2 regions of the Shinella sp. BE166 genome follow, and region 1 is predicted to be linked to the other one. Evidence: predicted binding sites of a transcription regulator. Region 1 holds the regulator's gene; the other holds the start of a gene.
What was found. Region 1 encodes HrcA, which represses chaperone genes, less so after heat shock. Its sites were predicted from a motif close to GTTAGCACTCNCNNNNNGNGAGTGCTAAC; they were not measured.
Positions count from the first base shown of each region.

Region 1 (15,290 bases):
ATTATAGAGCACCTGGCGCAGGCGCGGCGCGTCGTAGAGCATCAGGCCAGGCACCTCCGGCGAGACGAAGGAGCCGATCTCGATGCCCTTTTCATGGGCGCGCGGCGAGAGCATTTCGACGACGCTTTCCAGCATCGGCCGCACCGGCTCCTCCGACGGGCGCAGCTGGAATCGGCCGGCCTCTATGGTCGAGAAATCGAGCAGGTCGTCGACGAGCTGCACCAGCGCATGGCCGGACTGGCGCATGCCGGAAAGATAGTTCTTCTGCTCGGCCGTCAGCCGCGTCTGGCCGATCAGGTGCGACATGCCGAGAATGCCGGAGAGCGGGGTACGGATCTCGTGGCTGACGGTGGCGAGCAGGCGGGACTTCGCGGCGCTCGCCTCCTCGGCACGCTGGCGGGCACGCTCGCGCTCGCCTTCGGCGCGACGTTCTTCCGTCACGTCGCGGGCGATGGAATGCACCACGAGCTCGCCGGAAGCGGGATCGCGCACGGTGACGTCGTGCCAGGAATAGATGCGCTTACCCGCCGGGCGTTCCACGTCGACATCGTAGCGATGCGCCATCGCCTGCGAGCGGAAGGTGAGGCCGATCGCCTCGCAGGTCCGGCCTTCGACATCGGCGACTCCGGTCAACTCGCCGAGCACGGCATTGGCGCGCAGGATGCGGCCGTCGAGCGAGCGCATGACGACGATGTCGCCGAGCACGTCATGGATGGCGGAGAGGATTTCGGAGGTTTCGCTGCGCTCCCAGCTGCGGTCGCGATCGGCCTCGATGCCGGGAGCCGGATGGCGCGTCCAGAGGAGGAAAGCGGCACCGGCAAGGCCCGCAAGGCCGAGGCCGACGGCGGCGATGTAGAAGCCGGCCGTCATGCCGGTTGCCAGCACCAGCGCGCCCAGAAGCAGGCCGACGCCCCCGATCACGCTGCGGATCGTCGCGTGGTTTTCCGGCTCGGCGCGCTGTGCGGGGGCCTCCTGGCGAAGAAGATCCTGCGCCGCGTCCTGCTCGGAACGGACGTCGGCGGACCGGCGCGGTGCATCGGCAAATTCGGCCTTGAGCCGATCTTGTAGCTTGACGGGTTCGCTCATGAGGAACCGCTTACCACATGGACCGTTCAAATCGGCTTCAGCAAGTCGTTCGAATTTTAACGTTTCGCGCGGCGCAGCAGCAGGAGCTCGTCGAGGATGACCAGGGCGGCGCCGATGGTGATGAAACTGTCGGCGAGGTTGAACACCGCGAAGGACCAGGTCTCCGTGTAGAACAGGACATAGTCGATCACGTAGCCGAACAGCGCCCGGTCTATGAGATTGCCGAAGGCGCCGGCGATGATGAAGGCGTAGCCGGCATGGGCGAAGCCGCGCGCCTTGGGCGTCTGGCGCCAGAGCCAGACGACGAAGCCGACGACGAAGAGCCGGAGCGTGACGATGAACCAGCCCTCCATGCCCGACAGCATGGAGAAGGCGACGCCGTAATTGTAGGTGCGGTAGAGCGCCAGCATCGGCACGACATGCACCGCCTCCTGGAAGGGCAGCCAGGCCTCGACGGCGAATTTCACCGCCTGGTCAAGCAGAAGCGCCAGCACGATGACGACGATCACCGGCACCGGCCGGGACATCAGCGGAATGCGTTCTTCGTTCATGCGCGCGCATCCAGCGTCAGCAGATGGCGGCGCGCCTCGAAGAGCATAATGCCGGTGGCGATCGCGAGATTGAGCGAATCGGCACGGCCGGCCTGCGGGATGCGGGCGAGCGCATCGGCCTCGCGGGCAAGCTCTTCCGGCAGGCCGGATTGCTCGTTGCCCATGAGGAGCACGACAGGCTTCTTCTTGTAATCGATGGTGCGGTAGTCGACAGCACCGGCGAGATGGGTCGCGACGACCTGAACGCCGGCCGTCTTCTTCCAGGCGAGGAAATCGGAGGGGCTCGCTTTCACCAGCGGCACGGCGAAGACCGAGCCCATGGTGGCGCGCACGGTTTCCATCGAGAAGGGATCGGTGCTCTCGCCGACGAGGATGACGCCGCTGGCGCCGGCCGCATCCGCGGTGCGGATGATCGTGCCGAGATTGCCGGGGTCGCGCACGCGGTCGAGCGCGACATAGGTTTCGCCGGTCTGGGGCTTCAGGTCGCGAAGGCTCGTCCAGCGCTGGGCAAAGATGCCGACGACCATCTGCGGATTGTCGCGCCGGGTGATCGAGGAGAGCACCTTTTCGCTGACTTCCAGCACCAACCCGCCGCGCGCCACGGTCTTCGTCGCGCATTGCACGACCTGCGGCTTGTCCTTGACGTTCTTGGCATAGACCAGCATCTTGATCTCGAAGCCGAGTTCCAGCGCGTCGATGACGAGCTTCAGGCCTTCCGCCATGAAGCTCTTCGTCTCGTCGCGGTCCTTCTTGTTGGCGAGCGCCTTGATGTCCTTGATGATCGGGTTTGCGAGGCTCGTGACCTCCTTCACCTGCCCGACGCGGCGCGTTCCGTGCTGTTCGTGGCTCATGCGCTGATCCATCGGCTGAAAAGGGAGGTGGAGAGCGCGCGGCCGGTATTCTTGCCGTCGATGCCGCTCTCACGGATAACGAGTTCGCCGGATTCCACCGTGCCGCCGGCGCCGCGCATCGTCTCGCGCATCAGCTCGTGGATGGAATAGAAACTCGCTCGGATCGAATAGGCGGTCAGGACGAGGCCGATCGCCTTGGGCGACAGAATTTCGCGGCAGACATCGAGCATTAGCGGCAGGTGGTCGAAGAGATGCCAGACCTCGCCATTCGGGCCGCGGCCGAATTTCGGCGGGTCCGTCAGGATGATGTCGTATTTGCTGCCGCGGCGCTCCTCGCGCTGGATGAACTTCATCGCGTCTTCGCAGATCCAACGGATCGGAAGCTTTTCCATGCGCCCGAGTGCCTGGTTTTCCCGCCCCCAGCCGATCGCCTTCTTGGACGCATCGACATGGGTTACTTCCGCGCCGGCCGCGGCGGCGACCAGCGAGGCGACACCGGTATAACCGAAGAGGTTCAGTACCTTGACCGGCCGACCGGCCGTCTCGACCTTGTCCCTCATCCAGCTCCAGTGGGCGAGCTGTTCCGGAAAGACGCCGACATGGCGGAAGGCGGTGAAGCGGCCGTGAAAATCGACGTCGAGCAGCTTCATCGGCCAGGTCTCGCCGAGCGCTGCCTTGGGAAACCTCCAGCGCCCCATGCCGTCCTCTTCCGTATCGCCGGTGAAGAGGGCGTCGGCCTTGTCCCAGGCGCTGTCGGGCAGGCTGCGCTGCCAGAGCGCCTGCGCTTCCGGCCGCACGATGCGGTAGGGGCCGTATTGTTCGAGCTTCTCGCCGGCACCGCTGTCGATCAGGCGGTACTGGTCGGAGCCTGCGGTCTCCAGGATGACGGGCAGGCGCTCGGCCGGCTTCTCGCCCTCGCGGCGCATCAGCGGGCGGGCGGGCGCTTCCGGTGCCGGTCGCGGCTCCTTCTTGGGGGCGGGGGCCTTCATGGCCGGAGCCCTTTGCGCCTGCGCCTTGGCGGGCGCGGCGGAGCCGATCTTCGGCCGGCGGTGTCTGTCCTTCACGATGGATCGTCCGTCGTCGGTTGAAAACTTGCCGGCAGCGCCGGAAAACGAGCGGTCCCCATACCATCCCTCCCCCACTTGGCAAAGCGCTTTCCGATCTGCGATAAGTTGAGGCTATTCCTGGGAGGATCGATCATGGACATGTCCGGCGAAGAACGCATTGCGGCCCCGCGCGACGCCGTCTGGGCGGCACTGAACGATCCGGAGATCCTGAAGGCCTGCATTCCGGGCTGTCAGTCGCTCACCATGAAATCGCCGACCGAGCTGGAAGCGACCGTCAAGATCAAGATAGGCCCGGTTTCGGCAACCTTCAGCGGCGAAGTGACGCTTTCCAACCTCAACCCGCCGATGGGCTATACGATCTCCGGCGAGGGCAAGGGCGGCATTGCGGGTTTTGCCAAGGGCGGCGCGGATGTGCGGCTCATCGAGGACGGCGACGGCACGATCCTCGCTTATGACGTCAAGGCGCAGATCGGCGGCAAGCTCGCCCAGCTCGGCTCGCGGCTCATCGATTCGACGTCGAAGAAGCTTGCGACGCAGTTCTTCGCCGATCTCGGCGAGAAGCTGAACGGCGCCGCAGCCTAAGAGTTATTTCCCGGAAACCGGCACCACGGCCTGTGCGGCGATCGCCTTGTGCTTTTCCGCCTCGCTGTGCCACTTCACGGCTTCGCTCGCCTCGATGCGGGCGCGCTTGCGGTATTTGCCCTGGGTGAACCAGGTGGCGAACGAGCCGATCACCAGGCCCAGGATCACCGCGAGGAAGAGGTAGACGAAGAACGGCGCGGTGACGGAGAGCACGCTGTCCTCGGGCCGGAACGGATTGAGCGCCAGCGTCACCGCTTGCCGGTTCGCCACCGACAGCACGATCAGCACGATGGCGATCGGGATGAGGACGAGGATGTTGACTACTCTCTTGATCATGGCATCACCTGCTTTGGCGCGCGGCGCCGATCAGGCGCCTGCGCTTTAGAGTGTTTCCGCAATTCCTGAGGCAAAATCGCGGCACTCTTTTGCTGGACTTGCTTTAATCGTCCTGGTCGGCCTGGCCGGGATTAAGACGCTCGCGCAGCTCCTTGCCGGTCTTGAAGAAGGGAACCCACTTCTCCTCGACGAAAACCGCGTCGCCCGTGCGCGGGTTGCGCCCCGAACGCGAGGGGCGGTTCTTGACGGAGAAGGCGCCGAAGCCGCGCAGCTCCACCCGGTTTCCGCCGGCCAGCGCATCGGTGATCTCATCGAGCACCGCGTTGACGATGTTCTCGACATCACGGTGGTAGAGGTGGGGATTGCGCGCGGCGACAATCTGAACCAATTCCGACTTGATCACTGTGTCCCCCTCAAAAATTCTTGTTTTTCAATCACGATCAACCTGCCAAACCGAAACAAGACCGTCAAGAAACAACTTTTCGCCGGTCAGCTTTTCGATCGTCGGTTGAAGATCGAGCGGCAGCCCGAAGACGGAACGTGCAAAATCACGCGCGCTGCTGCCGATCCACGAAATCCCCGAGCGCTTCACCGCCTCGTAGTCGACGAAGGGCAGATCGGCGGGCACCTTGCGCTCATCGAGATAGGCGCGAATCTCCTCCGGGCCGCCGAGCTTGTCGACGAGCTTGGCGGCCAGCGCCTGGCGGCCGGTGAAGATGCTGCCGTCGGCAAGGCGCAGCACTTGGTCGCGCGGCAGCTTGCGGCGTTCGACGACGAGATCGACGAACCAGTCGTAGCTGTCCATCACCATCGCGCGGATCATCGTCTTCGCCTCTTCGCTTGCCGGGTGGAACGGCGAGGGCTCGGCCTTCAGCGGCGCCGATTTGATCTCTTCGAGCGAGACGCCGATCTTGTCCATCAGCTCCTTCATCTGCGGATACTGGAAGAGCACGCCGATCGAGCCGGTGATCGAACTTTCGCCGGCTATGATCGTGTCGCCGGCGGTCGCGATCATATAGCCGGCGGAGGCTGCGAGCGTGCGCACGTCCGAGACGACCGGCTTCTTTTCCGCCACCTTGCGCAGCGCTTTGAAGATGACCTCGCCGCCGTATGTGGTGCCGCCCGGCGACGAGATCGTCACGACGAGCGCTTTCGCCCGGTCGTTGCGGGCGATGCGGTCGAGGCGCTCCAGCAGCTCGGCATCGTCCTGGATGATGCCGGAAATGCTGACCCGCGCGATATGGTCGCGTGCGCCGCTGCCCGGCCAGCGCCAAGCGGCAGCCGCAAGAATGACGGCAAGCGCGATCAGGACGGCGACGACCCGCCAGAAGGTGAGCTTGCGGCGCAGTTGCCGGCGGTCGGCGATGGCGGAGTGATCCATTCCCTGTCCTCGATGCTGGCGCCCCTAGACTTTCAGGTGGCTTGCCGAAGGCCCTATCGATATGGCATTCCAGAAGCAAATGGCAATTCGTCGCTGAACTTTCTTGGGCAGACATTGTTTGTTCAGGAATAATCGCCATATGGGGCCCGTTATCCGAGGGTCCCTCGTTTCGCAGCGAAGGCCATATCGGCAAGATATTTAGCAGGTACAATGCTGGACACCGTGGCAGAAGCACCGATGGGTGCACAGGGCACAGGCGTATCCGCCGCGGCTTATCGCCTCGCGACGCGGCATTCCGCGCGCGTGCGCTTCCTGAAAGTCGCGCTGCCGGTCGCCGCCATCATCGTTGCGGTTGTCTTCGTGATCGTCTCGATCGTGCGCACCTATCTGCCCACCGAATTGCAGGTCGAAAGTGCCTCCATCGAAGACGGCAAGATCGTGATGCGCAATCCGGCAATCTCCGGGCGCAACAATGACGGCATCAGCTATTCGATGAAGGCCGAGCGGGCGCTGCAGGACATGAAGCAGCCGGACGTGCTGACACTGGAAAACATCAAGGCCAAGGTGCCGGTCAACGAGAGCACGATTGCCGAGGTCGTGGCCGCCACCGGCGTCTACGATCGGGGCAAGAACCTGCTCGACATGATCGCCCCCTTCACCATCAGCCTCAACACCGGCCTCGAAGCCGCCTTCCGCTCCGCCCATCTCGATATCGACGGCGGCAACATGTCGACGCAGGAGCCGGTTTCCATCCGCTCGCGCGAAGCATCCATTGTTGCGCAGTCGCTGAGAATGACGGATAAAGGCCGGATCGTCGTCTTCGAGGGCAAGGTCGTCGTCGACGTCGATCCTGCCGCCATCCGCAACCGAGAAAAGTAAGAGCGCCATGTTCGCCACTCTCTCCGCCCCGCTCCGGGCCGCCAGCATCTTCGTTCTTGCCACAAGCCTCACGCTGATCTCGGTTCCCGCGGGCGCCCAGCAGACGTCGAGCCGCATGAAGGGCATGCAGCTATCGAACGACCAGCCGATCCAGATCCAGAGCGACAAGCTTGAGATCCGCGACCAGGAGAACAAGGCCGAATTTTCCGGCAATGTGAAGGTCGTGCAGGGCACGACGACGCTTCAGGCGGGCAAGATGATCGTCTACTACGCCGCCGGCGGACAGGGTTCCGTGGCGAGCGGCGATGCGGATATCGAGAAGATCGACGTTTCGGAAAAGGTCTATCTCAAGTCCGGCACGCAGGAAGCGACCGCCGATACCGGCACGTTCAATCTCGTCAACGAGACGCTTCTGCTGAAGGGCGAGAAGGTCGTGCTGTCGGAAGGCAAGAACGTCTTCGTCGGCTGCCAGCTGCTCGTCACCATGCGCACCGGCGAGGCCAAGCTCGATGCCTGCGGCGGCCGCGTCATGATCCAGCTCGACCCGAAGTCGCGCAAGACCACGAATTGAGATAGCGTTCCCAGGTGTCTTCCTCTTTGCTCAACCGCCTGACGCGCCGTCCCAAGAAGGCTGCGCAGGAGCCCCAGCGTACCGCCGATCTTTCGCGCTACGAAGGGACCCTCATTGCCCGCGGGTTGACCAAGACCTATCGCGACCGGCGCGTCGTCAACGGCGTGTCGCTCGTCGTGCGCCGCGGCGAGGCTGTCGGCCTGCTCGGCCCGAACGGTGCGGGCAAGACGACCTGTTTCTACATGATCACCGGCCTCGTACCGGTCGATGAAGGCTCGATCGAGATCAACGGCAACGACGTCACGACCATGCCGATGTATCGCCGCGCCCGGCTCGGCGTCGGCTACCTGCCGCAGGAAGCCTCGATCTTTCGCGGGCTAACGGTCGAGGAGAACATCCGCGCGGTGCTCGAAGTGCACGACAAGGACAAGGCGCAGCGCGAGAAGAAGCTCGACAGCCTGCTTGCCGAATTCTCGATCTCGCATCTGAGAAAAGCGCCGGCCATCTCGCTGTCCGGCGGTGAACGCCGCCGCCTGGAAATCGCCCGCGCGCTCGCCACCGACCCGACCTTCATGCTGCTCGACGAACCCTTTGCCGGCGTCGATCCCATCTCGGTCGCCGACATCCAGGCGCTGGTGCGCCATCTCACCTCGCGCGGCATCGGCGTTCTCATCACCGACCACAATGTGCGCGAGACGCTCGGCCTCATCGACCGGGCCTATATCATCCATGCCGGCGAAGTGCTCACGCATGGCCGGGCGAACGATATCGTCGCCAATCCGGATGTACGCCGCCTCTATCTCGGCGACAATTTCAGCCTCTGACGCATAAAGCGCGGCTGGCGCTTGACCAAACTCCTCAAAAAAGCAATTTTTGGGCCAGTTGGAATTTGCACCCGTCCTGGACGGGTTTCCCGGGGAGTAGAGCGTCCGCATGGCACTCGCAGCCAGCCTTTTCCTGCGCCAAAGCCAGTCGCTGGTGATGACACCGCAGCTGATGCAGTCGATCCAGCTGTTGCAGATGACGCATCTGGAGCTGAACCAGTTCATCGAGCAGGAGCTGGAGAAAAATCCGCTGCTCGAAGTGGTTTCCGGCGACGAGGGCGCACGCGACGACGAGCGCGGCGCCGATGCCTATTCCTTGCCCAACGAGGACCGAACGCGTGCCGAAGATGTGGGCGGCGAGGAGGGCTTTCAGCCCGACCTCTACGATTCGGCGACGGCGAGTGCCGGAAGCGCATCCGACACGAGCGACGCCGGCCTCGACAACATGTTTCCCGACGATGCCGGGCCGCGCGCGGCCGATGCGCCGGAACTGCTCGGCCAGTGGAAATCCATGCCCGGCAGCGAGGGCGGCGAAGGTTATGACCTCGACGACTTCGTGGCGGGCCGCGAGACGCTGCGCGACGTTCTTGGCGCGCAGATCCCCTTCCTGCTTGCCGATCCGATCGACCGGCTGGTCGCCCAGCATCTCGTCGACCAGCTCGACGAAGCCGGCTACCTGCAAGGCAGCACCGCCGAGACGGCGCTCAGGCTCGGCAAGCCAGTGGCCGAGGTCGACCGTGTGCTCTACAGGCTCCAGGAGCTCGATCCGCCCGGCGTCTTCGCCCGCTCGCTCAGCGAATGCCTCGCCATCCAGCTGCGCGCCCGCGACCGCTTCGATCCGGCCATGGCGACGCTCATCGACAATCTCGAACTTCTCGCCCGGCGCGATTTCGCGACGCTGAAGAAGCTGTGCGGCGTCAACGAGGAAGACCTGCTCGACATGCTAGCGGAGATCCGCAAGCTCGACCCGAAGCCCGGCACGCGCTACGAGACGAGCGCTTCGGAGGCCGTGGTGCCGGATATCGTCGTGCGCGCAGCACCTGACGGCACCTGGCATGTCGAACTCAATGCCGACACCCTGCCGCGCGTGCTCGTCAACCGGGAATACTACGCCGCCGTCTCCAGCCGCACGAGCCGCGACAGCGAGGACCAGGGTTTCCTCAACGAATGCCTGCAGACGGCCAACTGGCTGACGCGCAGCCTCGACCAGCGCGCCCGCACCATCATGAAGGTGGCGACCGAGATCGTGCGCCAGCAGGACGCCTTCCTGATGCACGGCGTCGACCACCTGCGGCCGTTGAACCTGAAGACGATCGCCGAGGCGATCAAGATGCACGAATCGACGGTGAGCCGCGTCACCTCGAACAAGTTCATGCTGACGCCGCGCGGCCTGTTCGAGCTCAAATATTTCTTCACCGTGTCGATCGGCTCGGCCGAGGGCGGCGATTCGCATTCGGCCGAGAGCGTGCGCCACCGCATCCGCACGATGATTGCCCAGGAGCAGCCGGATGCCGTGCTGTCGGACGACGACATCGTCGACGTGCTGCGCAAGGGCGGCGTCGATCTCGCCCGCCGCACGGTCGCGAAATATCGCGAGGCGATGAACATCCCCTCCTCCGTGCAGCGCCGGCGCGAAAAACGGGCGCATGCGAAAGCGGCCGCCTCCTGAAACAAAGCCGGGAGAACCGGCGTTTCAGGACATGAGAAGTTAAGAATGCCTGAATCCGCCAATTGACTTCGCAGCTGGAACGGGCTAATGCGCGGCCCAATTCTGAAGAGAAGAAGGCCGGAATTCCAGATATATCCCCACTTTTCTGCCGTATGCGAGGCAAATTGCATCGCCTGCGTGAAACGCTTGGAACGTGGGTAAGGTTGGAATAGACTGTTGCGCGCAAATCACGAACGAGAGGAAACCTCCATGAGTGTGCGTGTATCCGGTAAACATATGGAAATCGGCGAAACTTTCCGTCAACGCATTGAAGACCAGGTCGGAGAGGCCGTAACCAAATATTTCGACGGAGGATATTCGAGCCAGGTCACCGTAGAGAAAGCGGGATCGCGGTATAGCGCCGACTGCAAGATCCACCTTGATACGGGAATGGCCTTGCAGGCGAATGGCGAAGCAAACGATCCCCTGGTGGCCTTCCAATCGGCTTCCGAACGGATCGAGAAACGCCTGCGCCGCTACAAGCGCAAACTCAAGGCACACCACAACGGCAATGGTCACGATGCCTTTGCAGAAGTGGCCTACACGGTGATGGATTCGGTCCCCGACGAAGAGGATGAACTTCCCGAGGACTACGCGCCGACCATCGTCGCGGAAAGCACGAAGAAACTGAGGACGATGTCCGTCGCAAGCGCCGTCATGGCGCTCGACATGACCGACGAACCGGTTCTTCTCTTCCGCAGCGCCGGATCGGAGCAGCTCAATATCGTCTACCGACGCAACGACGGAAATATTGGCTGGATCGATGCAGCCAATATCAAAGGCTGAGTGACGGGAGCGTGGTGCCGGAAAACGGCACCACGTTTCTTCAACCCCTTCACCCGCCTCACGAGGACAAAAGCATGGCATTGGCAGGTTTGCTGCAGCAAAGTGCGATTATTCCGGCGATGAAGGCCAATTCCAAGAAGCAGCTGCTTCAGGAACTGGCGACAAAAGCGGCAAAGATCACCGGGATTCCGGAGCGCGAGATCTTCGACGTCATTCTTCAGCGCGAGCGACTGGGCTCCACCGGCGTGGGCAATGGCATCGCCATCCCGCACGGCAAGCTGAAGGAGCTTTCGCAGATCACCGGCCTCTTCGCGAGGCTCGAGACCCCTGTGGACTTCGAGGCGTTGGACGACCAGCCGGTCGACCTCGTCTTCCTGCTTCTGGCCCCGGAAGGTGCCGGTGCGGACCATCTGAAGGCGCTGTCGCGCATCGCCCGCGTGCTGCGCGACCCGGCGATGGTGGCGAAGCTGCGCGCCTCCGACAGCGAGAGCGCCATCTACGCGTGCCTGAGCGAGGAACAGGCGTCGAACGCCGCCTGAACGATCTTCATCAATTCGCATAAAAAAACCGGCGGTTTTGCGACCGCCGGTTTTTCTTTTTGCGAAAGGGAACGATCAGGCCTGGGCGGCACTGGTCTCGCCTGCGGGCGCCTTGGGGCCGCCCTTGGAGACGCCGACCATGGCGGGGCGCAGCACGCGCTCGCCGATGACGAAACCGGCCTGCACGACCTGCACGACCGTGTTGTTGGCAATCTCCGGGTTCGGCACCTCGAACATCGCCTGGTGGAAGTTCGGATCGAACTTCTCGCCGACCGGTTCGAGCTTGCGCACGCCGTGGCGTTCGAGGGCTGCGAGCATGGAGCGCTCGGTCATCTCGACGCCTTCCACCAACGCCTTGAAGCCGGCATCGCCGCTTTCCAGCGCATCGGCCGGAATGGCGTCCAGCGCGCGGCGCAGGTTGTCGGACACGGCCAGCATGTCACGCGCAAAACCGGCGACGGAATAGGATTTTGCATCCTTCACGTCGCGCTCGGTGCGGCGGCGCAGGTTGTCCATCTCGGCGGCGAGGCGGAGATACCGGTCCCTGAGGTCGGCATTTTCCGTGCGCAGCGCGTCCACCGGATCTGGCTCCGCCGGGGCATCGGCCTCGATGGTCAGCTCTTCCAGGGCGGACGCTTCTGCGGTGACGTTGTCTTCTACCGCTTCGTCAGGTCCGTGTTTCTTGTTCTCGTCGGTCATGACGTACTCCGAATTGTATTTTAAGGTTTGCGCCCGATATCGAGCTTTGAGCCCGAAAAATCAAGGGCCGATGGCCGGATTGCCGGGGTTCAGCGCGAAAGCCGCGACATGAGCTGGGCCGTATAGTCCACCATCGGCACGATACGGGAATAGTTGAGCCGCGTTGGTCCGATGACGCCGACGGCGCCGACGATCTTTTCCTCGCTGTCGCGATAGGGCGCGACGATGAGCGAGGAGCCGGACAGCGAGAAGAGCTTGTTTTCCGAGCCGATGAAGATGCGCACGCCCGGGCCGGTCTCGGCCAGGTTGAGAAGCTCGATCAGACCGTCCTTGCGCTCCAGGTCGTCGAAGAGCATGCGCAGGCGATCGATATCTTCTGCGCCTGCAAGCCCTTCGAGCAGGTTCGCCCGGCCGCGCACGATGAGCCGTGTCGGCTTGCCCTCGTCGAAACCGCCGGACCAGACCATCAGCCCGCGCTCGACGAGGTCCTGCGACAGCTTGTCGAGCTCGACGCTGATCTCGCCGCGCAGGCGCTCCAGTTGCGCGCGCGCCTCGACCAGCGTGTTGCCGGCGAGATGGGCGTTGAGGAAATTGGCGGCCTCGGTGAGCTGCGAGCCGGTGACGCCCGCCGGCAGCTCGATGATGCGGTTTTCCACCTGGTCGTGATCGCCGACGAGCACGACGAGCGCCTTGGTCGGCTCCAGCCGGATGAACTCGACATGCTTGAGCACGGCGTCGTTCTTGGTGGTGATGACGAGGCCCGCGCCGCGCGACATGCCGGACAGCGCCTGGCTCGCCTCATTCATCAGGGTCTCGACGGCCGAATGTTTCTGGCCGTGCGGGCGCACATGGCGCTCGATCGAGGCGCGATCCTCCGCCGAAATATTGCCCACCTGCATGAAGGCATCGACGAAAAAGCGCAGACCCAGCTGCGTTGGCAGGCGCCCGGCGCTGATATGCGGCGAGTAGATAAGGCCGAGTTCTTCCAGGTCGCTCATCACATTGCGCACGGAGGCGGGCGAGAGCGACATCGGCAGGATGCGCGACAGGTTGCGCGAGCCGAGCGGCTCGCCGCTTTCCAGATAGCTTTCGACGATGCGACGGAAGATCTCACCCGAACGCTCGTCGAGCGCCGCCTGACTTTCAGGACCCGGAGATCTATTCAAAACCATCTTCTCGCTGCAAACCCTGTTATCCGACTGGAATATAGTGATTTCGCGGGTAAGCGCAAAACGGATTTTCCCTGGCGTCGCGGCATCGGCATTCCCTCGCCTGACGAACTGGTCTAAAGCACTTCCCACATATCTCAATGAGGAGTTCGCAATGCGGCCGTCCGGCAGAAAAACCGATCAGATGCGCAAGGTTTCCTTCGAGCGCAACATCTCCAAACATGCCGAAGGCTCCTGTCTCGTCAAGTTCGGCGACACGCATGTGCTCGTCACCGCCAGCCTGGAAGACAAGACGCCGCCGTGGCTGCGCAACAGCGGCAAGGGCTGGGTGACGGCCGAATACGGCATGCTGCCGCGCGCCACCGGCGACCGCATGCGCCGCGAAGCCGCCGCCGGCAAGCAGGGCGGCCGCACGCAGGAAATCCAGCGCCTCATCGGCCGGTCGCTGCGCGCCATCGTCGATCTCGAAGCGCTCGGCGAACGCCAGATCACCGTCGACTGCGACGTCATCCAGGCAGACGGCGGCACCCGCACCGCCTCCATCACCGGCGCCTTCATCGCGCTGCACGACTGCCTGAAGTGGATGGAAGCGCGCAACATGATCAAGGTCGAGAAGGTCCTGAAGGACCATGTCGCCGCGATCTCCTGCGGCATCTTCGCCGCTCAGTCGGTGATCGACCTCGATTATCTCGAGGATTCCGCCGCTGAGACGGATGCCAACTTCGTCATGACCGGCTCCGGCGGCATCGTCGAGATCCAGGGCACCGCCGAGGGCAAGCCGTTCACGGAAGAGGAATTCTCCTCCCTGATGGTGCTCGCCCGCAACGGCATTGCCGAACTGGTCGAGATGCAGAAGCAGGCGATCGCCTGAGATAGGTTTGCCCATGGCCGCCGCGCTCGAAGGGATACTCGAAACCGCGCTTTACGCGGACGACCTCGACGCGGCGGAAGCCTTTTACGGCGGCCTGCTGGGGCTGGAAAAGATCACGCGGCAGGCGAACCGCCACGTCTTCTTCCGCTGCGGCCCCGGCGTTCTGCTGATCTTCAATCCGCAGGAGACCGTCGTGCCGCCACCAGCCCATGCCTTTCCCGTGCCGGTGCACGGGGCGACGGGGCCTGGCCATGTCTGCTTCCGCGTTCCCGGGCCGGAGCTTGATTTCTGGGTGGAAAAGCTCGTAGAAGCCGGCATCACCATCGAAGCGGACTTCTGTTGGCCGAACGGCGCCCGCTCCATCTATTTCCGCGACCCCGCCGGCAACAGCCTCGAATGTGCCGAGCCCGGCCTCTGGAACATCGCTTAGGACCCTTATGCGCAAGCTCGACACCAAGACGATCGTCGTCGCCAGCCACAATGCGGGAAAGATCCGCGAGATCGAGGACCTGATCGGCCCCTTCGGCTTCTCCGCCAAGTCGGCCGCCGAATTGAACTTCGAGGAGCCGGACGAGACCGGCACGACCTTCGAGGAAAACGCGACAATCAAGGCCCTCGCCTCGGCCAAGGCCTCCGGCCTGCCCGCCCTTTCGGATGATTCCGGCCTCGTGGTCGATGCGCTCGACGGCGCGCCAGGCGTCTACACGGCGAACTGGGCGGAGACGGCGAACGGCACGCGCGACTTCGCCATGGCCATGGAGAAGGTGGAGAAGGCGCTGGCCGAAAAGGGCGTGAGCGAAGCCAAGGACCGCACGGCGCGTTTCGTCTCCGTGCTCTGCCTTGCCTGGCCGGACGGCCATACGGAACTCTTCCGCGGCGAGGTCGAAGGCCAGGTCGTCTGGCCACCGCGCGGGACGCAGGGTTTCGGTTATGACCCGGTCTTCCAGCCCGAGGGTTACGAGACGACCTTCGGCGAGATGAGCGCTGAGCAAAAACATGGCTGGAAGCCGGGTGACGCGGCAGCGCTGTCGCACCGCGCCCGCGCCTTCAAGATCTTCGTCGAAACCTGCCTGACGGCCTGAGGCGGGATGACGGCGGTGCCCCTCGACATCAGGCAGAGCTTTGGGCCGGACCTCGCCGAGCCCGGCTTCGGCATCTATGTGCACTGGCCGTTCTGTGCCGCCAAATGCCCCTATTGCGACTTCAACAGCCATGTGCGCCACCAGCCGGTCGACCAGCCGCGCTTCGTGCAGGCTTTTCTCACGGAAATGGCGACGATGCGCCGCCTCACCGGCTCACGCACGGTCACCAGCATCTTCATGGGCGGCGGCACGCCCTCGCTGATGGCGCCCGAGACGGTCGACGCGATCCTCAACGGCATCGCCCGCCA
Region 1 covers NZ_JBPEHL010000005.1:188,273-203,562, forward strand. Annotated here, with positions in the region: gene J2Y63_RS14915 (ATP-binding protein) at 1-1,086, opposite strand, end outside; gene lspA (signal peptidase II) at 1,143-1,637, opposite strand; gene J2Y63_RS14925 (TrmH family RNA methyltransferase) at 1,634-2,488, opposite strand; gene J2Y63_RS14930 (class I SAM-dependent methyltransferase) at 2,485-3,630, opposite strand; gene J2Y63_RS14935 (SRPBCC family protein) at 3,688-4,137, shown strand; gene J2Y63_RS14940 (DUF1049 domain-containing protein) at 4,141-4,473, opposite strand; gene J2Y63_RS14945 (integration host factor subunit beta) at 4,577-4,894, opposite strand; gene sppA (signal peptide peptidase SppA) at 4,904-5,854, opposite strand; gene lptC (LPS export ABC transporter periplasmic protein LptC) at 6,065-6,733, shown strand; gene J2Y63_RS14960 (LptA/OstA family protein) at 6,741-7,304, shown strand; gene lptB (LPS export ABC transporter ATP-binding protein) at 7,331-8,128, shown strand; gene rpoN (RNA polymerase factor sigma-54) at 8,238-9,797, shown strand; gene hpf (ribosome hibernation-promoting factor, HPF/YfiA family) at 10,047-10,622, shown strand; gene ptsN (PTS IIA-like nitrogen regulatory protein PtsN) at 10,697-11,161, shown strand; gene grpE (nucleotide exchange factor GrpE) at 11,237-11,860, opposite strand; gene hrcA (heat-inducible transcriptional repressor HrcA) at 11,950-13,026, opposite strand; gene rph (ribonuclease PH) at 13,184-13,900, shown strand; gene J2Y63_RS15000 (VOC family protein) at 13,914-14,330, shown strand; gene rdgB (RdgB/HAM1 family non-canonical purine NTP pyrophosphatase) at 14,338-14,982, shown strand; gene hemW (radical SAM family heme chaperone HemW) at 14,989-15,290, shown strand, end outside.

Region 2 (15,290 bases), on a different contig from region 1:
ATCAACCTCCCCGCCTTCGCGCCCGACCTCATCGCCGATCTGGAAAACCTCCACACGGAGCGCGTCGATACGCCGGTCATCCAGCCGGCCGAACCCTTCCTCGACATGGCAGGCGAGGATCTGCGGCGGCGCATCTTCATGACGGAGAGCGAGACGGGCAAGAGCCTGTGCCTGCGCCCCGAATTCACGATTCCCGTCTGCCTGCGCCACATCGAGACCGCCACCGGCACGCCGAAGCGCTACGCCTATCTCGGCGAGGTCTTCCGCCAGCGCCGGGAGGGCTCGAATGAGTTCTACCAGGCCGGCATCGAAGACCTCGGCGAACAGGATGTCGCCCGCGCCGATGCGCGCGCTGTCTGCGATGCGCTTTCCGTCCTGAACAACCGCCTGCCGGGCGTCGGCCTTTCGGTCGTGCTGGGCGATCAGTCGGTGTTCGAGGCGGTCGTTGCCGCCTGCGGCCTGCCGGCGGGCTGGCAGAAGCGGCTGGTGCATGCCTTCGGCAACCAGGCGCAATTGCAGAAGCTGATGGCCGATCTGTCCGATCCCGCCCCCTCCGGCGTCTTCGGTCCCGAGGTCGAGCGCCTCGCCATTCTGGGAAAACTCGACGATGAGGCGACACTGGTCGCCCATATCGACCAGACCATGGAAGCGACCGGCTATTCCACCAATGCCAGCCGCAGCCCCGCCGATATCGCCAGGCGGCTGCGCGAAAAAATGGAACTCGCCAACACGCGGCTCGACGACCGCACGCTGGCGCTGCTGCGCGAATTCCTGGCCCTCGAACTCAGCCTTGCGGACGCGTCCCAGGCGCTCGCCGTCTTCGCGCAAAAGGCCGGCCTTTCGCTTGGCGAGGCGCTCGCCCGCTTCGAAAGCCGCGTGGCGGCCCTGCGCGATATCGGTGTCGATCCTGCCTCGATCACCTACCGCGCCGCCTTCGGCCGTCCGCTGGATTATTACACCGGCCTCGTCTTCGAGATCACGCCGGACGGCGACGCGCTGGTGCTCGCCGGCGGTGGCCGCTTCGACCGGCTGCTGACGCTGCTCGGCGCCAAGGAACGCATTCCGGCGGTCGGCTTCTCGCTCTGGCTCGATCGCATTGCGAGCGCCAAAGGAGGAGCCGCATGACCATCACCATCGGTCTCCCCTCCAAAGGTCGCATGAAGGAGGATTCCTCCGCCGTGCTCGCCCGCGCCGGCTTTTCCGTCGTCGCCGTCGGCAATGACCGCTCCTATCGCGGCCGCGTCGAGGGGCGCGACGATATCGAAATCGCCTTCCTGTCGGCCTCCGAAATCTCCCGCGAGATCGCCAACGGCACCGTCGATTTCGGCGTGACCGGCGAGGACCTCGTGCGCGAAGGGCTGGCGGAGGCGGATGCCCGCGTCGAATTCTGCGCCCGCCTCGGCTTCGGCCATGCGGATGTCGTGGTCGCCGTGCCGGAAATCTGGCTCGATGTCGACACGATGGCCGATCTCGGCGACGTCGCCGCGGATTTCCGCGCCCGCCACCGCCGCAGGCTCACCATCGCCACGAAATACTGGCGGTTGACCCAGCAGTTCTTCTCCGGCAACCACGGCATCCAGCTCTACCGCATCGTCGAAAGCCTCGGTGCCACGGAAGGCGCGCCGGCTTCCGGCTCCGCCGATATCATCGTCGACATTACCTCCACCGGCTCGACGCTCCACGCCAACCACCTGAAGATCCTCTCGGATGGCGTGATCCTGAAGTCCGAAGCCTGCCTCGTGCGCGCCCGCAAGCCGGAGCACGAGGGCAATGCGGTGGTGACGGAAATTATGGAGGCGGTGCGCAAGGCGCTGTGAGCGTCACGGCGCCGGGCTGCACATTTGCAGCCGATTGCCGAACGGATCGTAGAAGCTTGCAAAGGTGACGAAGCCGGGAAAATCCTGCGCATCGTCACACCGTACGCCTCGGCTCCGCAAGACCTCCACCGCCACCCGGCAATCCGCGACATTCAAGACGATGGTCGTGCCGAAGCCGGGCTGCCAGCCCTCTTCAGCCAGAGTAAGCGAAAGATTGCCGCTCGCAGCGCCGGTCGAGAATTCGATCCACCCGGCATCCGGCAGGTCGAAGGTTGGCTCTCCGAGCCCAAGCGTATCGCGATAGAAGTTGCGGGCCGCGTCAAGGTCGGTCACGGAAACCGAAACGACATTGATGCCTTGAAAGATCGTCATGCGCCCTCCGTTTTCCCGTTGAAATGTTTCGGCCCGACCCTCACAAACCCTGTTTGAGTGTCCTATCTAAAAGCTCCCATCGCAAGGAGTCCTCCATGGCAGATCTGTCGTCCTTCCCCATCACCAAAAAGTGGCCCGCCAAGAACCCCGATATCATCCAGCTCTATTCGCTGCCGACGCCGAATGGCGTGAAGGTGTCGATCGCGCTGGAAGAACTCGGCCTCGCCTATGAGCCGCACCGCATCGAGTTCGGGCCTGATGGCGTGAAGTCGCCGGAATTCATCTCGCTCAACCCGAACGGCCGCATCCCGGCGATCATCGATCCGAACGGCCCCGGCGGCAAGCCGATCGGCCTTTTCGAATCGGGCGCCATCCTCGTCTACCTTGCGGAAAAGACGGGAAAACTCATCCCCGCCGATCCGGCGTTGCGCTACGAGACGCTGAGCTGGGTGATGTTCCAGATGAGCGGCGTCGGGCCTATGCTCGGCCAGTTCGGCCATTTCTACAAATTCGCCGCCGACAAGGTCGCCAACAATTCTTATCCGACGGAGCGCTATCGGGACGAATCGAAGCGCCTGCTCTCGGTGCTGGAAGACCGGCTGAAGGATCGTCCGTGGATCATGGGCGACGAATACACCATCGCCGACATCACGACCTATCCGTGGGTGCGCGGCGCGGATATTTTCTACGGCGGCCGCGAGGCGCTCGACTATGCGAGCTTCCCGTCCGTCGTGGACTGGGTCGAGCGCGCCTCGGCCCGCCCGGCGGCCCAGAAGGGCTTCGATATTCCAGCAAAACCCTGACGCAAACGAAAAATCCGGCGGCGCGGCGACGAGTTGACGCCGCCCGCCGGAGCGCGCTACCTGTCGGTAAAACCAAAGACGGGGAAACATCGTGACGGGAAGACTGGTTGTTGTGGGTGGCGGTCAGGCCGCATTTGCCCTCGTTGCCAAATTGCGCGCATTGAAGGACGAACGGCCGATCACGATCATCGCCGCCGAGGCGAGCCACCCCTACCAACGACCGCCGCTCTCGAAAAAATACCTGCTCGGCGAGGCCGATCTCGAACGCCTGAAGTTCCGCCCGGAAAGCTGGTATGCGGACAACAATGTCGACATCCGCCTGTCGACCGAGGTCACCGCCATCGACCGCGCCGCCAAGAGCGTGACGCTCAGCGACGGCTCGACATTGCACTATGCCTATCTGGCACTCGCCACCGGTGCGACGCCGCGCCGCCTGCCGGCCGAGATCGGCGGCGACCTCGACGGCGTGTTCACGGTGCGCGACTACCGCGATGCCGACCGCCTCGGCGTCGAAATGCAGGAAGGCCGCCGTGCGCTCGTCGTCGGCGGCGGTTATATCGGCCTGGAGGCCGCGGCCGTCGCGCGGGGCAGGGGGCTGCACGTCACCGTCATCGAAATGGCCGACCGCATTCTCGCCCGCGTCGCTTCGCCCGCCACTGCCACCATCCTCAAGGCCATCCACAATGCGCGCGGCGTTGACGTGCGCGAAAAGACCGGCCTCGTGCGCCTCTTGGGAGAGAATGGCCGCGTCACCGGCGCGGAACTCTCCGACGGCTTCGTGCTGCCGGTCGACATGGTGATCGCCGGCATCGGCGTGGCGGCGAATGATGGGCTCGCGCGCGATGCGGGCCTCGAGGTCACTAACGGCATCGTTGTCGATGCCCATGCCCGCACGTCCGATCCCGCGATCTTCGCCATGGGCGACTGTGCCGTTCTGCCCTTCGAGGGTAATCGCGTGCGGCTGGAATCCGTGCAGAATGCCGTCGACCAGGCGGAAGCGGCGGCTGCCGTCATCGCCGGCGGCGATGCGCCCTATGAGCCGAAACCCTGGTTCTGGTCCGACCAGTATGACGTGAAATTGCAGATCGCCGGCTTCTGCATGGGCTTCGACGATACGTTCGTGCGCCCCGGACAGCGCGAAGGCAGCGTCTCCGTCTGGTATTTCCGCGAAGGCCGGCTGATCGCGGTGGACGCGGTCAACGATGCGAAGGCCTATGTGGTCGGCAAGAAGCTGATCGAGATGGGCCGCACGCCCGCGCGGGAAGCACTGGAGGACCCAGCGACGGACCTCAAGGCCCTGACGCTCTGAAAGGTGTATAGCCCGAAGGTTGAGCTGCATTTTCGTCGCTGAATGAAACAGTTGTACTGTTTTGATCTTTGTTAAGTATGAACTGATGCGAAATATAGCGGTTCGGCGTTAAGCTTTCTGAATTCACTGATTTTTTAGGGTTCTCCGGCTGAGTGGGGCCACTTCGCTCCCACTCCGGTGCCCCTTCATGCTTCGTATCCTGACCTGCATTGCCGTCGAGCACGACCTCCGCCTCGTGCTGCTGGCGGCGTTCATATGCTTCCTGTCCTGCTATGTCGCGGTCTCGCTGACGCAAAGGGCACAGGTCTCCGACGGGAAGGCGCGCGGCCTCTGGCTCGGTGCCGCCGGCACATCGAGCGGCTTCGGCATCTGGGCCACCCACTTCATCGCCATGCTGGCCTACGATCCCGGCGTCGCCATGGGCTTCGACATGGAGCCGACGCTGCTGTCGCTGGCCGTCGCGATCGTCGTCACGACGATCGGGCTGGCGCTCGCAAGCTACATTCCCGGTCGCAGCGCGGTCGTGGCGGGCGGCCTGCTGCTCGGCGCGGGCATCACCTCCATGCACTATATCGGCATGTCGGCGCTTGAGCTTCCGGGCCGCATCGTCTGGGACAGTGTCTATGTAGCGGCCTCCGTCGTCTGCGCCGGTCTCTTCGGCATGCTGGCGCTCGACGTCTGCATGCGCCCGCAGCTTGGCGCACGGGGTCGCGCCCTTGCCACCGTGCTGATGGCGCTCGGCGTCGTCTCGCTCCATTTCACCGCAATGGCGGCCGTGATGATCGAGCCGGGCCTGATGCCGGTCAGCGACGACACGCTGATCTCCACCAGCCTGATGGTGCCGCTGATTGCCGTCGTCGCCTTCTCGTTGCTCTTCGCAGGGCTGACGGCCGCCGTCTTCGCCAGGCAGTCGGAGCTTGCCGCCAGCGAGAGCACACGCCAGTTCGCCATGCTCGTGCAGGGCGTCAAGGATTACGCCATCTACATGCTCGACCCGGAAGGCCGGGTCGCCAACTGGAACGCGGGCGCCGAGCGCAGCAAGGGCTACAAGGCCCATGAGATCGTCGGTCAGCACTTCTCGCATTTCTACAGCGAGGAGGACCGCGCGGCCGGCCTGCCCGAGCGCGCGCTGGCGCTTGCGCGCGCGGAAGGCAAATACGAGAGCGAGGGCTGGCGCTACAAGAAGGACGGCGGCCGCTTCTGGGCGAATGTCGTCATCGATCCGATTTACGATGCCGGCGGCGTACTCGTCGGCTACGCCAAGATTACCAAGGACGTCACGAAGGAAAAGGCCGACGCCGACCGGCTCGCTGCCGTGACGAAGAACCTCGACCTCGCGCTCGAAAACATGTCGCAGGGCCTCTGCCTGTTCGACAAGGACGAACGCCTGCTCATCGCCAACAAGCGCTACAGCGAGATCTTCGGCTTCCCGGAAGGCCGCATCCAGCCCGGCATGACGCTGCGCGAGATCGTCGACCAGGGCGTCACCCACCTGTTTGCCGATCCGGATGTGCGCCAGGCGAAGGCACGGGACGTCTATGCGCGTCGCCGCGCTGCGATTCTCGCGAACGACGGCGGCGCGATGGTCGAGAAGCTACCGAACGGCACCTCGGTGCAACTACGCTACCGCACGCTGCCTGACGGCGCCTGGGTTGCGACCTATGAGGACATTTCCGAGCGCCTGCGCTCCGAGGAGCAGATCTCCTTCCTCGCCCGCCACGATGGACTGACCGGCCTGCCGAACCGTGCGAGCTTCAACAACCGTCTCGAAGCCGACCTCGATGCCGCCCGCCTCTCCGGCGGCAAGGTCGCAGCAATCGGCATCGACCTCGACAAGTTCAAGGAAATCAACGACACGCGCGGCCACGCGGCGGGCGACGAAGTGCTCACCACGCTGTCGAAGCGCATGCAGGCCTGCCTGGAGGCCGACGAGACGGTCGCCCGCTTCGGCGGGGACGAATTCGCCGCCGCCAAGCGTTTTTCGGACGTGGCTGACCTCACCGACTTCATCCAGCGTCTGGAGAACTGCCTTAACGCAGAGATCCGCATCGACGGCTACGATATCAAGCCGGGCGCCAGCCTTGGCGTCGCGATCTACCCGCAGGATGCCGACACGGTCGAAGCGCTCATCAACAATGCCGACCTTGCCATGTACCGCGCCAAGGATGCGCTGACCCAGACGGTCTGCTTCTACGAGGTCTCGATGGACGAGGCCGCCCGCAGCCGCCGCCTCATCGCCAACGACCTCTGGCAGGCCGTGGAGCGCAAAGAACTGCAACTGCACTACCAGGTCCAGAAAGCTGTTACCTCCGGCGAGACGATCGGCTACGAGGTGCTGCTGCGCTGGCACCATCCGCTGCGCGGCAAGATCCCTCCGGGCGATTTCATCCCGATTGCCGAGGAGTGCGGCGCCATCCTGCCGATCGGTGAATGGGTTCTGCGCGAGGCATGCCGCGAGGCTGCAACATGGAACAACGACCACAAGATCGCCGTCAACCTGTCGCCGATCCAGCTTGGAAATGCCGATGTCGCGGACCTCGTGCACCGGGTGCTCCTGGAAACGGGCCTCAACCCCCGCCGGCTGGAGCTCGAAATCACCGAATCGACCATCATCGCCGACAAGGAGCGGGCGCTCCAGACGCTGCGCCGCATCAAGGCCTTCGGCGTCACCATCGCCATCGACGATTTCGGCACCGGCTATTCGTCGCTGGAAACGCTGCGCGCCTTCCCCTTCGACAAGATCAAGCTTGACCGCAGCTTCATGAGCGAGGTGGAGGCAAGCCCGGAGGCCAAGGCCATCATCCGCGCCATCCTGGCGCTCGGCCAGACGCTGCGCGTGCCGGTCCTGGCGGAGGGCGTGGAGACGAGCAACCAGCTTGCCATCCTGCTCGACGAGGGTTGCGACGAGGCGCAGGGCTATTTCCTGGGTCGCCCGATGCCGGTGGAAAGCATCCGTACCAGCGTCGAGGCCAGCAAGGCCGCCTGAAGCGGCCTATTGCCGCTTGAAGCGGCGGCCGGCGAGGTCGATCTGGAAGCGGGGGAAGATGAAGACGCCGATGATCGTGCCGGCGTATTTCTCCTCCAGGCCCGTCGATTCCCCAACGCAGAACACCGGCTGGCGCGGCGCGCCGTCGAGGTGAATGGTCGTTGAGAAGCAGAAGGACGAGGATGAGGAGGCCGCCTGCTCGAAGAGTTCGAGCACGCGCGCGCGGTCGAGCGGCTCGTAGCAGCGGATGAGGTTCAACAGCCCGCAGGCGCGCTGCGGCAGGCCATGCGCCTGCATCGCCTTGTCGCCAAGCGTGAAGAGGCCGTTGGAAAGATCGCCGGTCCAGCGCTCCGTCACGCAATATTGCGTCAGCAGTTCGTTGTCCGTCTCGTCGAACCCCATCGAGCCCGGAAGAAAGGGCGACGAGAGATCAGTCTTGATTATCTTGAACACCTACGACCTCAGGCAGTTGCTCGAATTTGGCCGACATGTCACGCCCCGTTTCGGGCACGCGACACGTTAAAAGAGAGCGCCGGCGACAACCCTCGAAGTCCGCCGAACCACTTTCCCATGTACTGAACTTCGTCCGGATCCTGCTATGCGTATCGGATCCGACGTACGCGTGAAAACCGCCGCTGACCCTTCTTTCAAGTCTTCCGGCGGTTCTATCAATATATTTCAGGGAGAACTGGCTGCGCGGTTTATCGACATGTTCCTGTCCAAAACCAGCACCTGTACCCCGGGTGAATCTTACAGTTCACTTGGGGCGTCTTTATAATTGGTTTTTTGATGCCAGCAACGGCTTTTTGAGAATTATTGTACAAACGGAAAAATTCTTTTCACGGAAACGATGCAGTCCGGTGAACCTCTTTGAAATGCGCCGCTTTGCCGGAAAAACAAAAAGGGCGGCCCGAAGACCGCCCTTTCCGAACTGAACCGGTTGGCTCAGATGTAGGACCCGAAGGGTCTTACATCATGTCCATGCCGCCAGTTCAGCGCGCTTGACGCGCTGAACCAACTTTAGTGCATGGGCGAAGCTTGATGGTCACGCTGCGATAGGCTTGCGCCTATCACATCATGTCCATGCCGCCCATGCCGCCCATGCCGCCAGGCATACCGCCCGGTGCATCCTTCTTCGGCAGTTCGGCGATCATGGCTTCCGTCGTGATCAGCAGCGAGGCAACCGAAGCTGCGTTCTGCAGAGCCGTGCGGACAACCTTGACCGGGTCGACGATGCCGAGTGCGATCAGGTCGCCATATTCGCCGGTCTGGGCGTTGTAGCCGTAGTTGTCTTCGTTCTTGTCGAGGATCTTGCCGACAACGATCGAAGCTTCGTCACCAGCGTTTTCCGCGATCTGGCGAACGAGGGACTGCAGCGCCTTGCGAACGATGTTGATGCCGGCTTCCTGGTCGTCGTTTTCACCCTTGGAGGTGATCTTGACGGAGGAGCGCAGCAGGGCAACGCCGCCGCCCGGTACGATGCCTTCCTGAACGGCAGCGCGCGTCGCGTTGAGGGCGTCGTCGATGCGGTCCTTCTTTTCCTTCACTTCGACTTCCGTCGAGCCGCCGACGCGGATCACGGCAACGCCACCAGCGAGCTTGGCAAGACGTTCCTGCAGCTTCTCGCGGTCGTAGTCGGAGGTGGTTTCTTCGATCTGGGCCTTGATCTGCGCGACGCGGCCTTCGATTTCCGACTTCTGGCCGGCACCGTCGACGATCGTCGTGTTTTCCTTGGTGATCGAGACCTTCTTCGCACGGCCGAGCATGTCGAGCGTGACGTTTTCGAGCTTGATGCCGAGGTCTTCCGAGATCACGGTGCCGCCCGACAGGATGGCGATGTCTTCGAGCATGGCCTTGCGGCGGTCGCCGAAGCCCGGAGCCTTGACGGCAGCGATCTTGAGGCCACCACGCAGCTTGTTGACGACGAGCGTTGCGAGGGCTTCGCCTTCGACGTCTTCAGCGATGATGACGAGCGGCTTGCCGGTCTGGACGACGGCTTCGAGAACCGGGAGCATCGCCTGGAGGTTCGAAAGCTTCTTCTCGTGCAGGAGAATGAAAGCGTCTTCGAGGTCGGCGACCATCTTTTCCGGGTTGGTCACGAAGTAGGGCGACAGGTAGCCGCGGTCGAACTGCATGCCTTCGACGACTTCGAGTTCGGTTTCGGCGGTCTTGGCTTCTTCAACCGTGATGACGCCTTCGTTGCCAACCTTCTGCATGGCTTCGGCAATGTCGAGACCGACCTGCTTGTCGCCGTTTGCGGAGATCGTGCCGACCTGGGCGACTTCTTCCGAGGTGTTGATCTTCTTGGCCTTGGCCTGGAGATCCTTGACGACTTCAGCAACGGCGAGATCGATGCCGCGCTTCAGGTCCATCGGGTTCATGCCGGCTGCAACAGCCTTGTTGCCTTCGCGAACGATGGCCTGGGCAAGAACGGTTGCCGTCGTCGTGCCGTCGCCGGCGATGTCGTTGGTCTTGGAAGCGACTTCGCGAACGAGTTGGGCGCCCATGTTCTCGAACTTGTCTTCCAGTTCGATTTCCTTGGCGACGGAAACGCCGTCCTTGGTGATGCGCGGTGCGCCGAAGGACTTGTCGATAACAACGTTACGACCCTTCGGGCCGAGCGTTACCTTGACTGCGTCTGCGAGAATGTCGACGCCGCGCAGCATCTTTTCGCGCGCGGTGCGGCCGAACTTGACTTCTTTGGCTGCCATTGTGTGAACTCCTGAAAGAGGTATCAGCGAATTTCGGAAGGGGATGAACGGCTAGATCAGCCGATGATGCCCATGATGTCGGCTTCCTTCATGATCAGAAGGTCTTCGCCGTCGAGCTTGACTTCGGTGCCCGACCACTTGCCGAACAGAACGCGGTCGCCAGCCTTGACGTCCAGCGGAACGACCTTGCCGGAATCGTCACGGGCGCCGGAACCGACGGCGACGATTTCGCCTTCCTGCGGCTTTTCCTTGGCGGTGTCCGGAATGATGATGCCGCCCTTGGTCTTGGCTTCGGATTCGACGCGACGTACGACGACGCGATCGTGAAGCGGGCGGAAGGTGGTGCTTGCCATTGTCTTATCCCTCGATCGAATGACATTGCGGATCCCGGTATGGACCCGATGGATGGATGTTAGCACTCACTGGTTAGGAGTGCTAGCGGCCCGGAGATAGGCGCCGGCGCTTTTCGAGTCAAGGACGACGCCTGGAAATTATTTTGCCCCGGATGGTTACCGCAGCCGGCAGATGGGAGTGAAATCGCACGCCATCAAGTCAGGGCCATGAATTTCCGGCAGTTTGCCTGTTGATGGGGCAAAATTGTGTGGAGAGGCTTGTTTTCTTGGCCTCGCTTTGCAATGTCAGCCGGGCTCGATTTCGAACAGGACTACCTGATGGCTGAACGCATCCAATCCTTCCGCGACATCGCTTCGCAATATGACGTGGTGCTTTGCGACGTCTGGGGCGTCCTGCACAATGGCGTCGAAGCTTTCTCTTACGCCTCGGAAGCGCTCGCGGACGCCCGCGCCGCCGGCCTCACCGTCGTGCTCATCACCAATTCGCCGCGCCCGCATCCGGGCGTCAAGGTGCAGATCCGCGGCCTCGGCGTCGCCGACGATTCCTATGATCGCATCGTCACCTCCGGCGACGTCACCCGCGCGCTGATCGCCGAAGGCCCGAAGAAGGTCTATTTCATCGGCGCCGAAAAGGACCTGCCGCTGCTCGACGGCCTCGGCGTCGAGACCGTTGGCCTTGACGAGGCCGGCATCGTGGTCTGCGCGGGCCTGCGCAGCGACGAGACGGAGACCGTCGAGGACTATCGCGAGGAGCTGGAAAGGCTCGCCGCGAAAAAGCTGCCCTTCATCTGTGCCAATCCGGACCTCGTCGTCGAGCGCGGCCACCGGCTCATCCAATGTGCCGGGGCGCTGGCGAAATTCTACGAGGAGCTCGGCTGCACCAGCCTGATCGCCGGCAAGCCGCACCGGCCGATCTACGAGAAATCGATCGCCGAGGCGAAGGACGTCCGCGGCGACTTCGACCTGTCGCGCGTGATCGCGGTCGGCGACGGCATGCCGACGGACGTGCGCGGCGCGGAAGCCTTCGGCCTCGATGTGCTCTATATTTCCGGCGGCATCCATGCGCAGGAATATGTCGAAGCGGGCCGCACCGACGAGGCGAAGCTCGCGGCTTTCCTGACGCGCGAAGGTTCCCACCCCAAATGGTGGATGCCCCGGCTGCAGTGACGGAGACGGTCGTCATGACGGTATTTCACAGGAACGAAACCAGAGAGCCGCTGCCGGAACACCTGCGCGGCGGCGTCATCGCCATCGGCAATTTCGACGGCGTGCACCGCGGCCACCAGGCCGTGCTGCAACGCGCGCTCGACCTCGCGAGCGACCGCGGCATCCCGGCCCTCGTGCTGACCTTCGAGCCGCATCCCCGCACCGTCTTCCGCCCCGAGCGCCCGGTCTTCCGCCTGACGCCGGCGCCGCTGAAGGCGCGCATCCTGGAGGGCATGGGTTTTTCCGCGGTCATCGAATATCCGTTCGATCGCGGCTTTTCCGAAATGTCGGCGCATGATTTCATCCGCTCGGTGCTCATCGACTGGCTGCACGCCTCCGAAGTCGTCACCGGCTTCGATTTCCATTTCGGCAAGGGCAGGGAGGGCGGCCCGGCCTTCCTGATGGCCGCCGGCCAGGACAACGGCTTCGGTGTGACGCTGGTCGATGCCTTCCGCGACGAGAACGCCTCGGTCATCTCGTCGAGCTTCACCCGTGCCCTGCTTGGCGAGGGTGCGGTCGTGGAAGCGGCCGGTCAGCTCGGCTACCGCTACACGGTCGAGGCGGAGGTCATCGGCGGCAAGAAGCTCGGCCGCACGCTCGGCTACCCGACCGCCAACATGCAGCTTCCCCCGGAAGTGGAACTGCGCAACGGCATCTACGCCGTGCGCTTCCGCCGCCCCGACGGAAGCCTGCACGACGGCGTCGCCAGCTACGGCCGCCGCCCGACGGTCACGTCGAATGGTGTGCCGCTGCTCGAAACCTTCCTGTTCGATTTCTCCGGCGATCTCTACGGCGAAGTCTCCGCCGTCTCCTTCTTCGGCCACCTGCGCGACGAGCTGAAATTCGACGGCCTCGACCCGCTCGTCATCCAGATGAAGCGCGACGAGGAGGAGGCGCGCGCGCTGCTTTCCGGCGTCACGCCGCTGGGGCCGATCGACCGGCGCATCTGTTTCTAGGAACAAACGACTCTGGCGTCTTTTCAAAATGGCGAAAAGGCCGTAATACCGCGCGCATGATGCTCAACCGGCTGACCATCGATCTGCGAATTAGTGGCCCGGCCTTCCGCGCGCTCTGAGCGAGGCCGGAAGGTCCGGGATTTTGGGCGTTTTCGAAAAGCGCCCCGCCGTCGGAGCCTGACAATATCCCCGCATGCGCAAACGCGCGCGAAAAAAAGACGATAGCCACATCCATGACCGATACGCCCGAAAAAGTCGATTATTCGCCCACCCTCTACCTGCCGCAGACGGATTTTCCGATGCGCGCCGGCCTGCCGACGAAGGAGCCGGAAACGGTGGCCCGCTGGCAGAAGATGGGTCTCTACAAAAAGCTGCGCGCCTCCGCCGCCGGCCGCGAGAAATTCGTGCTGCACGATGGCCCCCCCTATGCCAACGGCAACATCCATATCGGCCACGCGCTGAACAAGATCCTCAAGGACGTCATCACCCGCTCCTTCCAGATGCGCGGCTATGACTCGAACTACGTGCCCGGCTGGGACTGCCACGGCCTTCCGATCGAATGGAAGATCGAGGAAAAGTACCGCGAGAAGGGCAAGAACAAGGACGAGGTTCCGGTCAACGAATTCCGCCAGGAATGCCGCGACTTCGCTGCCGGCTGGATCAAGATCCAGGCGGAAGAGTTCAAGCGCCTCGGCATCGAGGGCGACTTCGACAACCCCTACACGACGATGAACTTCCACGCGGAAGCCCGCATCGCCGGCGAACTCCTGAAGATCGCCAAGAGCGGCCAGCTCTACCGCGGCTCCAAGCCCGTCATGTGGTCGGTCGTCGAGCGCACGGCGCTGGCCGAAGCCGAAGTCGAATATGCCGATGTCGAGAGCGATGCGATCTGGGTGAAGTTCCCGGTGACTGAAGGTCCGGCCGACCTGCTCGGCAATTCCGTCGTCATTTGGACCACCACGCCCTGGACGATCCCCGGCAACCGCGGCATCGCCTTCTCGTCGCGCTATCCCTACGGTCTCTACGAGGTGGAAAGCGCGCAGAACGATTTCGGCCCGCAGCCGGGCGAAAAGCTGATCTTCGCCACGCGTCTTGCCGATGAATCGGCGGCCAAGGCAAAGCTCACCTTCAAGTTCCTCCGCGACATCGCGCCGGAAGAACTGGAGGCGGTCGTCTGCGCCCATCCGCTGGCCGCCCTCGGCTATGACTTCAAGGTGCCGCTGCTCGATGGCGATCACGTCACCGACGATGCCGGCACCGGTTTCGTGCACACCGCACCCGGCCACGGCCGCGAGGACTTTGACGCCTGGACGGCAGCGGCTCGTGCCCTTGAGGCGCGCGGCATCTCGTCGAAGATCCCGTTCACCGTGGACGATGCCGGCTTCTACACCGCCGACGCCCCCGGTTTCGACGGCGCCCGCGTCATGGACGACAACGGCAAGAAGGGCGACGCCAACGAGCGCGTCATCAAGGCGCTGATCGCCGCCAGCAACCTGTTTGCCCGCGGCCGCATCAAGCACTCCTATCCGCATTCCTGGCGTTCCAAGAAGCCGGTCATCTTCCGCAACACGCCGCAATGGTTCGTCTACATGGACAAGGAACTGGGCGACGGCACCACGCTGCGCTCGCGTTCGCTGAACGCCATCGACGACACGCGTTTCGTGCCCGCCGCCGGCCAGAACCGCCTGCGTGCGATGATCGAAGGCCGTCCGGACTGGGTGCTGTCGCGTCAGCGCGCCTGGGGCGTCCCGATCGCCGTCTTCGCCGACGAGAAGGGCGAAGTGCTGATCGACGAGGCCGTCAATGCCCGCATCCTCGAAGCCTTCGAGCAGGAAGGTGCCGACGCGTGGTTTGCCGAAGGCGCCAAAGAGCGTTTCCTCGGCAATGACCACGACCCGGCCAAGTGGGTGCAGGTTATGGACATCCTCGACGTCTGGTTCGACTCGGGCTCGACGCACACCTTCACGCTGGAAGACCGTCCCGACCTGAAATGGCCGGCGGACGTCTATCTGGAAGGTTCCGACCAGCATCGCGGCTGGTTCCATTCCTCGCTGCTGGAATCGGCGGCGACCCGTGGCCGTGCGCCCTACAACGCCGTCATCACCCATGGTTTCACCATGGACGAGAAGGGCGAGAAGATGTCGAAGTCCAAGGGCAACGTCGTCTCGCCGCAGGATGTGATGAAGGAATCGGGCGCCGATATCCTGCGCCTCTGGGTGATGACGACCGACTACTGGGAAGACCAGCGCCTCGGCAAGACGATCATCCAGACCAACATCGACGCTTACCGGAAGCTGCGCAACACCGTGCGCTGGATGCTGGGCACGCTGGCGCACGACACGGGCGAGGAGATCGCCTATGCCGACATGCCGGAGCTCGAAAAGCTCATGCTGCACCGGCTCTCAGAGCTCGACGCCGTCGTGCGCGAAGGCTACGACGCCTTCGACTTCAAGAAGATCGCCCGTTCGCTCATCGACTTCTCGAATGTCGAGCTCTCGGCCTTCTACTTCGACGTCCGCAAGGATGCGCTCTACTGCGACGCCCCGTCCTCGCTGAAGCGCCGCGCCTCGCTTGCGGTCATCCGCAAGCTGTTCGAGTGCCTCGTCACCTGGCTCGCCCCCATGCTGCCCTTCACCACGGAGGAAGCGTGGCTGTCGTTGAAGCCGGATGCCGTTTCGGTGCATCTGGAACAGTTCCCGGTGGTGCCGGCCGAATGGCGCAACGACGCGCTCGAAGCCAAGTGGGAGAAGATCCGCGCCGTGCGTTCGGTGGTCATC
Region 2 covers NZ_JBPEHL010000014.1:136,022-151,311, forward strand. Annotated here, with positions in the region: gene J2Y63_RS27125 (ATP phosphoribosyltransferase regulatory subunit) at 1-1,125, shown strand, start outside; gene hisG (ATP phosphoribosyltransferase) at 1,122-1,817, shown strand; gene J2Y63_RS27135 (VOC family protein) at 1,821-2,189, opposite strand; gene J2Y63_RS27140 (glutathione binding-like protein) at 2,285-2,992, shown strand; gene J2Y63_RS27145 (NAD(P)/FAD-dependent oxidoreductase) at 3,084-4,301, shown strand; gene J2Y63_RS27150 (bifunctional diguanylate cyclase/phosphodiesterase) at 4,489-7,287, shown strand; gene J2Y63_RS27155 (hypothetical protein) at 7,294-7,740, opposite strand; gene groL (chaperonin GroEL) at 8,358-9,998, opposite strand; gene groES (co-chaperone GroES) at 10,055-10,351, opposite strand; gene J2Y63_RS27170 (TIGR01459 family HAD-type hydrolase) at 10,670-11,518, shown strand; gene J2Y63_RS27175 (bifunctional riboflavin kinase/FAD synthetase) at 11,533-12,513, shown strand; gene ileS (isoleucine--tRNA ligase) at 12,747-15,290, shown strand, end outside.
Region 2: the regulator HrcA is predicted to act here: its motif matches at 10,410-10,438, upstream of groES (co-chaperone GroES).